DNA from 2 places in the Lysinibacillus sp. NPDC056185 genome. Region 2 is predicted to be linked to the other one. Evidence: a T-box and tRNA genes for the amino acid it is inferred to sense, from the RefSeq annotation. Region 2 holds a T-box; the other holds one or more tRNA genes.
What was found. A T-box is a leader RNA that pairs with one kind of tRNA and senses whether it is charged. The one in region 2 lies ahead of leuS (leucine--tRNA ligase), so its partner is inferred to be a tRNA-Leu.

Region 1: it encodes a tRNA-Leu, which carries the amino acid that the T-box ahead of leuS (leucine--tRNA ligase) is inferred to sense. The anticodon was not compared.

The regions. Positions count from the first base shown of each region.
Region 1 is NZ_JBLLLQ010000039.1:34,204-37,598, forward strand. It holds gene ACMZ42_RS23960 (ABC transporter permease) at 1-104, opposite strand, end outside; gene thpR (RNA 2',3'-cyclic phosphodiesterase) at 243-803, opposite strand; tRNA gene ACMZ42_RS23970 (tRNA-Leu) at 1,999-2,079, opposite strand; tRNA gene ACMZ42_RS23975 (tRNA-Cys) at 2,127-2,200, opposite strand; tRNA gene ACMZ42_RS23980 (tRNA-Gly) at 2,211-2,285, opposite strand; tRNA gene ACMZ42_RS23985 (tRNA-Gln) at 2,292-2,366, opposite strand; tRNA gene ACMZ42_RS23990 (tRNA-His) at 2,386-2,461, opposite strand; tRNA gene ACMZ42_RS23995 (tRNA-Trp) at 2,494-2,567, opposite strand; tRNA gene ACMZ42_RS24000 (tRNA-Tyr) at 2,581-2,664, opposite strand; tRNA gene ACMZ42_RS24005 (tRNA-Thr) at 2,675-2,750, opposite strand; tRNA gene ACMZ42_RS24010 (tRNA-Phe) at 2,762-2,834, opposite strand; tRNA gene ACMZ42_RS24015 (tRNA-Asp) at 2,851-2,926, opposite strand; tRNA gene ACMZ42_RS24020 (tRNA-Met) at 2,931-3,005, opposite strand; tRNA gene ACMZ42_RS24025 (tRNA-Val) at 3,031-3,106, opposite strand; tRNA gene ACMZ42_RS24030 (tRNA-Glu) at 3,124-3,198, opposite strand; tRNA gene ACMZ42_RS24035 (tRNA-Ser) at 3,229-3,320, opposite strand; tRNA gene ACMZ42_RS24040 (tRNA-Asn) at 3,326-3,395, opposite strand, start outside.
Region 2 is NZ_JBLLLQ010000030.1:42,989-46,383, reverse strand. It holds gene leuS (leucine--tRNA ligase) at 1-1,796, opposite strand, end outside; T-box leader at 1,885-2,096, opposite strand; gene dhaK (dihydroxyacetone kinase subunit DhaK) at 2,198-3,395, opposite strand, start outside.

The DNA.
Region 1 (3,395 bases), on a different contig from region 2:
AAACCAGAAATAATAAAAGTTAATAAACTAACAAGAAAAACAATGGAACCTAATATTAAAAATCGTACTTTATTTTTCTTAATTTCTTTCCAGGCTAGATTCATCGTGAACTCCTCCATTCCTTTTTACAGTCTTAGCATAAAATCCTTAAATGAACGGAACATGAACTAATCATTACAAATGGTTTTAAACAAAAAACTCATAAACCTTTTCATTTTTAGGTTTACGAGCTGCTTGTAATATTATTGGCCATCTAAACGAATGACCGCTTTTCTATGATATTTTGGCGTTTCCTCTATTTTTGATTCGTACAAAATCACTTCTTCTACTAGAAATTTTGGAAGCTGAAAATTTTCTTCCATTAATGCTTCGTACGGAATTTTCCCGCAGGCCTCATCCCATTTTCTTGCAACAGTTATATGTGGTGTAAAGGGCTTTTTATCTAGTTCAAAACCAGCCTTCATACAATCACGGTATACTATTTCTCTCACAAAATTTAATTGCTGAGATTCGAGCAGATCAACCCATAAAATTCTTGGATATTCTTTTCTTCCAAAAGTATTGAACCCTTGAATTTTTAATTCAAACGGAGAAACTTTCATAAGGTTTTTCCTTGTTTCATCCAATACAGCCTGTAATTGCTCTTCATCCGCATGACCTAAAAAGGCCAATGTGATGTGATAGTCTTCCTGGTGTACCCATCGTTTAAAATGAAAATCTGTCTTCATTTCTTCACATCTCACTTTAAGAGCTGCTTTAATATCTGAAGGAAGTGGAACTGCAATAAAAAAGTGTCTGTTCATAATGATATCCTCTCTAATCATCGAAAATGCTACTTAACAGGCATTATGTCTTTTCCTACTATAATTTAATCCTTACTACTCGCGTTAAAGCAGAAATAAACCACTTTGCTTTTTAGCTGAGTAGGTCTTATTATCTTTATTTATCTATTTCAGGAAAAGGAAAAACCCAAACGAATGTAAAATTCCACACAATGAAAGAATTAAGCAAGCTTACGAAGCTTTTAAATTTAGGATTAGTCTTCAAAAACTTTCTCCAAATATAAACAATAGCGATTATTGTAATGATAGTTGGAGCTAATTCTGGAACTACAAAGATCATCGAAAAATCACCAATCGTTATCAATAGATCCGCCAAAAGCAGCATATAAAATAATGAGAAATGTTTAAAAGTATGTTGAAATTTTAAAATAACACTCTTCAAAATTCGAATTAATTTAGCTAATTTATTGTCCCCTCCAAAACTTTTATCTTTTATTATTGTACCTTACCTCTTTTTCATAATCTGTCCTTTTTCTCTACTCTTAATGTGTACTTTAAACAAAAACCCCTGTTTATTGAATCTATGTCTTTACCAAATGATTAATTTTTAAATTCTGTAATTTTAAATTAATTTCTATCTATTTTTTTCTTGCCATCTCTTCTTATTAAATAACGCTTAGTTACTTCAAAAACTGAAACTATGCCTGATACCAATACCCATTGAATACCATGGCCACTTTCATCATTTTTAAACAAGTCATTATATTGCCCAAATCAATAAAGCTGCAAGTAAAATAGCAAGTGTATATCTTGAAGCTTCTGCATTATAATCTTTTTCTATCTCATCCTTTTTATCATCGTCTCCCTTCATAAGATCACCCCTCTGGTTTTTAATTATATTTTAGCAAAAATTTTAAGGTTATCTAGTACATAAGGGTTGGCATTATGACTAAAGAAAAACAGATGGGTTTTGAAGTTGATTTCTTTGTAAGTGGAATTGCAATTATTACTGATGACCTTAGACAAACAAAAAAGACTCCAACATAATTGTTGAAGTCTTAATCCGTAGCCACTCTTAATAATCCGATTTCAAATAAATTCGATCCTTCCAATCGAATTCTCAAATAACTGTGTATACCTTTTGAGAGGATCTTAATTGCTTTCTACAAATAAAAAAAGAATCCTTGATATACAAGGATTCTCTAGTAAAATATGATACCGGTGGTCGGGGTCGAACCGACACTCCAAAGGAACACGATTTTGAGTCGTGCGCGTCTGCCAATTCCGCCACACCGGCATAATGGAGATAAAAAAAATCGGATAAACCGATTGAGTAATAAAATATGGAGGCGGCAACCGGATTTGAACCGGTGATAAAGGTGTTGCAGACCTGTGCCTTACCACTTGGCTATGCCGCCATAAAATATTTGGAGCGGAAGACGAGGTTCGAACTCGCGACCCCCACCTTGGCAAGGTGGTGTTCTACCACTGAACTACTTCCGCAATAAATGGCTGGGGTACCTGGATTCGAACCAGGGCGTGACGGAATCAAAATCCGTTGCCTTACCGCTTGGCTATACCCCAAAAGTTAAATATATATAAATGGGGCGACTGATGGGAATCGAACCCACGAATGCCTGAACCACAATCAGGTGCGTTAACCACTTCGCCACAACCGCCATATTATTATATTTTATTATTTTAAATTAATTGGCAGGGGCAGTAGGAATCGAACCCACACCAAAGGTTTTGGAGACCTCTATTCTACCGTTGAACTATGCCCCTATTAAATTAAAACTGGTGGAGGGGGACGGATTCGAACCGCCGAACCCTAAGGAGCGGATTTACAGTCCGCCGCGTTTAGCCACTTCGCTACCCCTCCGGGAAAGTCATGGTGCCGGCGATAGGAGTCGAACCCACGACCTACTGATTACAAGTCAGTTGCTCTACCAACTGAGCTACACCGGCAAAAAATGTGATGGGTCAGGACGGAATCGAACCGCCGACACTTAGAGCTTCAATCTAATGCTCTACCAACTGAGCTACTGACCCATATTCTTTTAAAAAATGGCGGTCCCGACCGGGATCGAACCGGCGATCTCCTGCGTGACAGGCAGGCATGTTAACCGCTACACCACGGGACCATTTTGGTTGCGGGGGCCGGATTTGAACCAACGACCTTCGGGTTATGAGCCCGACGAGCTACCACTGCTCCACCCCGCGATAATAAGGTGATTTATTTAAATAATGGTGGAGGATGACGGGCTCGAACCGCCGACCCTCTGCTTGTAAGGCAGATGCTCTCCCAGCTGAGCTAATCCTCCATCTGGGTATTGAAAAATGGTGACCCCTACGGGATTCGAACCCGTGTTACCGCCGTGAAAGGGCGGTGTCTTAACCACTTGACCAAGGGGCCATCGTTTGGAATGATAAATCCTTAAAGTGCTGGCGGAGAGTAAGGGATTTGAACCCTTGAGACAGTGTTAACCGCCTACACGATTTCCAATCGTGCTCCTTCGGCCACTCGGACAACTCTCCAAGAATGGCTCCGAAGGCAGGACTCGAACCTGCGACAACCTGATTAACAGTCAGGTGCTACTACCAACTGAGCTA
Region 2 (3,395 bases):
AAAGTATCCGCACCGTGTGAAGAAATGATTTCATCAGGGTTAACGACATTGCCTTTTGATTTAGACATTTTTTCATTACCTTCACCAAGAATCATCCCTTGGTTAAATAATTTGTGGAATGGCTCTTTCGTGTGTACAACACCTAAATCGTATAATACTTTGTGCCAGAAGCGAGCGTATAGTAAGTGTAATACGGCATGCTCTGCCCCACCGATATAAATATCAACTGGTAACCAGCGTTTCAGTAACTCAGGGTCCGCAACTGCTTCTTTATTAGTTGGGTCAATGTAACGTATGAAGTACCAGCTAGAACCTGCCCACTGTGGCATCGTGTTCGTTTCGCGACGACCTTTTTTGCCTGTTTCAGGATCAACAACATTTACCCATTCAGCAATGTTCGCTAACGGAGATTCACCCGTACCTGAAGGACGAATATTATCTGTTTTTGGTAGCACTAATGGTAATTCTGATTCCGGTACTGGCGTCGTTGTACCATCTTCCCAATGAATCATAGGAATTGGCTCTCCCCAGTAACGTTGACGAGAGAATAACCAGTCGCGAAGACGGTAAGAGATTTTCTTCTCCCCTACTCCTTTTTCCTCAAGCCATTGAATTGCCTTAGCAATACCGTCCTCTTTGTTTAAGCCATCAAGGAAGTCAGAGTTAATGTGCTTACCATCTCCTGTAAATGCTTCTTTACTAATGTCTCCACCTTCAAGAACAGGAATAATTTCCAAACCAAATTCTGTTGCAAATTCATAGTCACGCTCATCATGTGCTGGAACCGCCATGATTGCACCTGTACCATATGATACTAACACGTAGTCTGCAATCCAAATCGGCATTTTCTTACCGTTAATTGGATTCACTGCATAGGCACCTGTGAATACGCCTGTTTTTTCTTTCGCTAAATCTGTGCGTTCTAAATCAGATTTCAATTTTACTTTATCTAAATAAGCTTCAACAGCTTGACGTTGTTCAGCAGTTGTAATTTGCTCCACTAATTGATGCTCAGGTGCAAGAACACAGTATGTAGCACCAAATAACGTATCAGGACGAGTTGTAAACACTGTGAAGTTTTCATCTGTTCCATCTATACTAAATGTTACTTCTGCACCTTCCGAACGACCAATCCAGTTACGCTGCATATCCTTAATAGACTCTGGCCAATCAACTTCCTCTAAGTCGTCGATTAAACGATCAGCAAAGGCAGTAATTTTAAGCATCCATTGTTTCATCGGACGACGTTCTACAGGGTGACCACCACGCTCTGATTTTCCATCAATTACTTCTTCGTTTGCAAGTACTGTTCCTAGTGCCGGACACCAGTTTACAGCTACTTCATCTATATAAGCCAAACCTTTTTTATAAAGTTGGATAAAGATCCATTGTGTCCACTTATAATATTCTGGATCTGTTGTGTTAATTTCACGATCCCAATCATAGCTAAAGCCTAGCTCTTGGATTTGACGCTTGAATGTCGCAATATTTTTCGCTGTAAATTCTGCTGGGTCATTTCCTGTATCAAGTGCGTATTGTTCTGCTGGTAAACCGAATGCGTCCCAGCCCATAGGATGTAGGACGTTATAGCCTTGCATGCGCTTGAAGCGTGAAAGGATGTCTGTCGCTGTGTAGCCCTCTGGATGTCCTACATGAAGACCTGCACCAGATGGGTACGGGAACATATCTAATGCATAAAATTTTGGTTTTTCAGTTTCATTTTCAGTTTTGAAAGTTTTGTTATCTGCCCAATATTGCTGCCACTTTTTTTCAATTTGTTGATGATTAAAACTCATTATTTTTCCTCCTTTGAATGCGTCATACTTTTCTTGAAGAATTGACAAAATATTTAAAAAATAAAAAAACTCGCCCCTTTCTTTGTCAGAAAGGGACGAGAGAATTCGTATCTCCCGCGGTACCACCCACATTAGTGATTACACTCGGCTTTTGCTTCCTTAACGCGGAAGGAACGGCACGCGCTATTTCACGCGGGCAGACTCAGAAGGCGAGTTCAATTTGCTTTCCTACTAGCTCCCACCAACCGCTAGCTCTCTAAAAGGAACCACAAATTTACTATTCCTCATCACTGTCTTTACAAGTATTGCATTTATTCTAATAGAAAGTACTGAAAAGCACAAGACTTTGTTTACATACTACCCATTATTGAACAATTCAAACCCTATTTGTTAGACTGTATCTATTTTAAACTACGAGAAAGCTCCGTAAAAATAACCCCTAGCGCATAAGCACCAGCATCCGGATAACCTAGACTTCTTTCACCAACTGTACCAGCGCGACCCATTCGAGCAACAATTTCTTTTGTATATTCTGCTCCTTTAACAGCTGCCTCTGCCCCTTTTTCAAAGGCAGTTTTAAAATCCGCACCAGCTGCAGCGCTTTCTGTCCAAACATTTACACAAGGTACAAGCGCATCTACAAGCGTTTTATCGCCTACCTCTGCCCCTCTTCCGAAAGAGCGCTCACCGATAGACTGTATGCCTTTAAGCGCAACTTGTAACATTTCAGCAAACTCTCCGACCGTTAATTCCATTTTTCCTTCTACAGCTTTACCCGCAGCTCGGAAAGCCCCTCCCCAAATGGGTCCAGAAGCTCCTCCGCAATGCTCCATAATTACCATAGAACTCGCATCAAGGAAAGTCCCAATATTTAAATGTTCCTGACCTAGAATCGAGCTCCATTCTCGTTTTAATTGCTTAAATCCTTTTGCGACGCTCATTCCGAAATCGCCATCTCCTGCATGTGTATCTAATTCGCAGAAAGGTACTTCGTTCTTGATAATAATTTCGCTCATTTTATCTACGAGATAAATTATATTATTTAATGTGATTACCTCACTCTTGATAATAGCGTGTTCTTCCACTGTTTCCGTCTCAAAGACAACTTGTTTCTCTTCCAAGTTGTCATTAATATCTACGTACTCTACATTATCAACCGGTCCCTCTACCTTAAATGCAGGTGTATTACATTCTTTCGATAGTAATGTTTTCAGCTCATTATCTAGTTTCATTACTGTTAGAGAAATCCCAGCCATATCAATACTTGTCATGTAATTGCCGACAAACGTTCTATTGATTCGTATATTTCTTTTACTCAACTCTCTAGTCACTGCATTGTTAAACAGATAAAGTTCTTGAAGCGGTGTACCGCCAAAACCATTTACTAGAACAGCAATTTCAGCATCTTTATCTAATCTTAAATCTTTCACAAGGTCATTTGTCATACGAAAAGCTAATTCATCTGCGGCCATAACTTTTTCACGTTTTCTCCCTGGCTCTCCATGAATACCGACGCCATATTCCATCTCATCTTCATCCAATTTGAAAGTCGGTGATCCACTAGCTGGAACCGTACAGGAAGTTAGTGCTAGACCAATT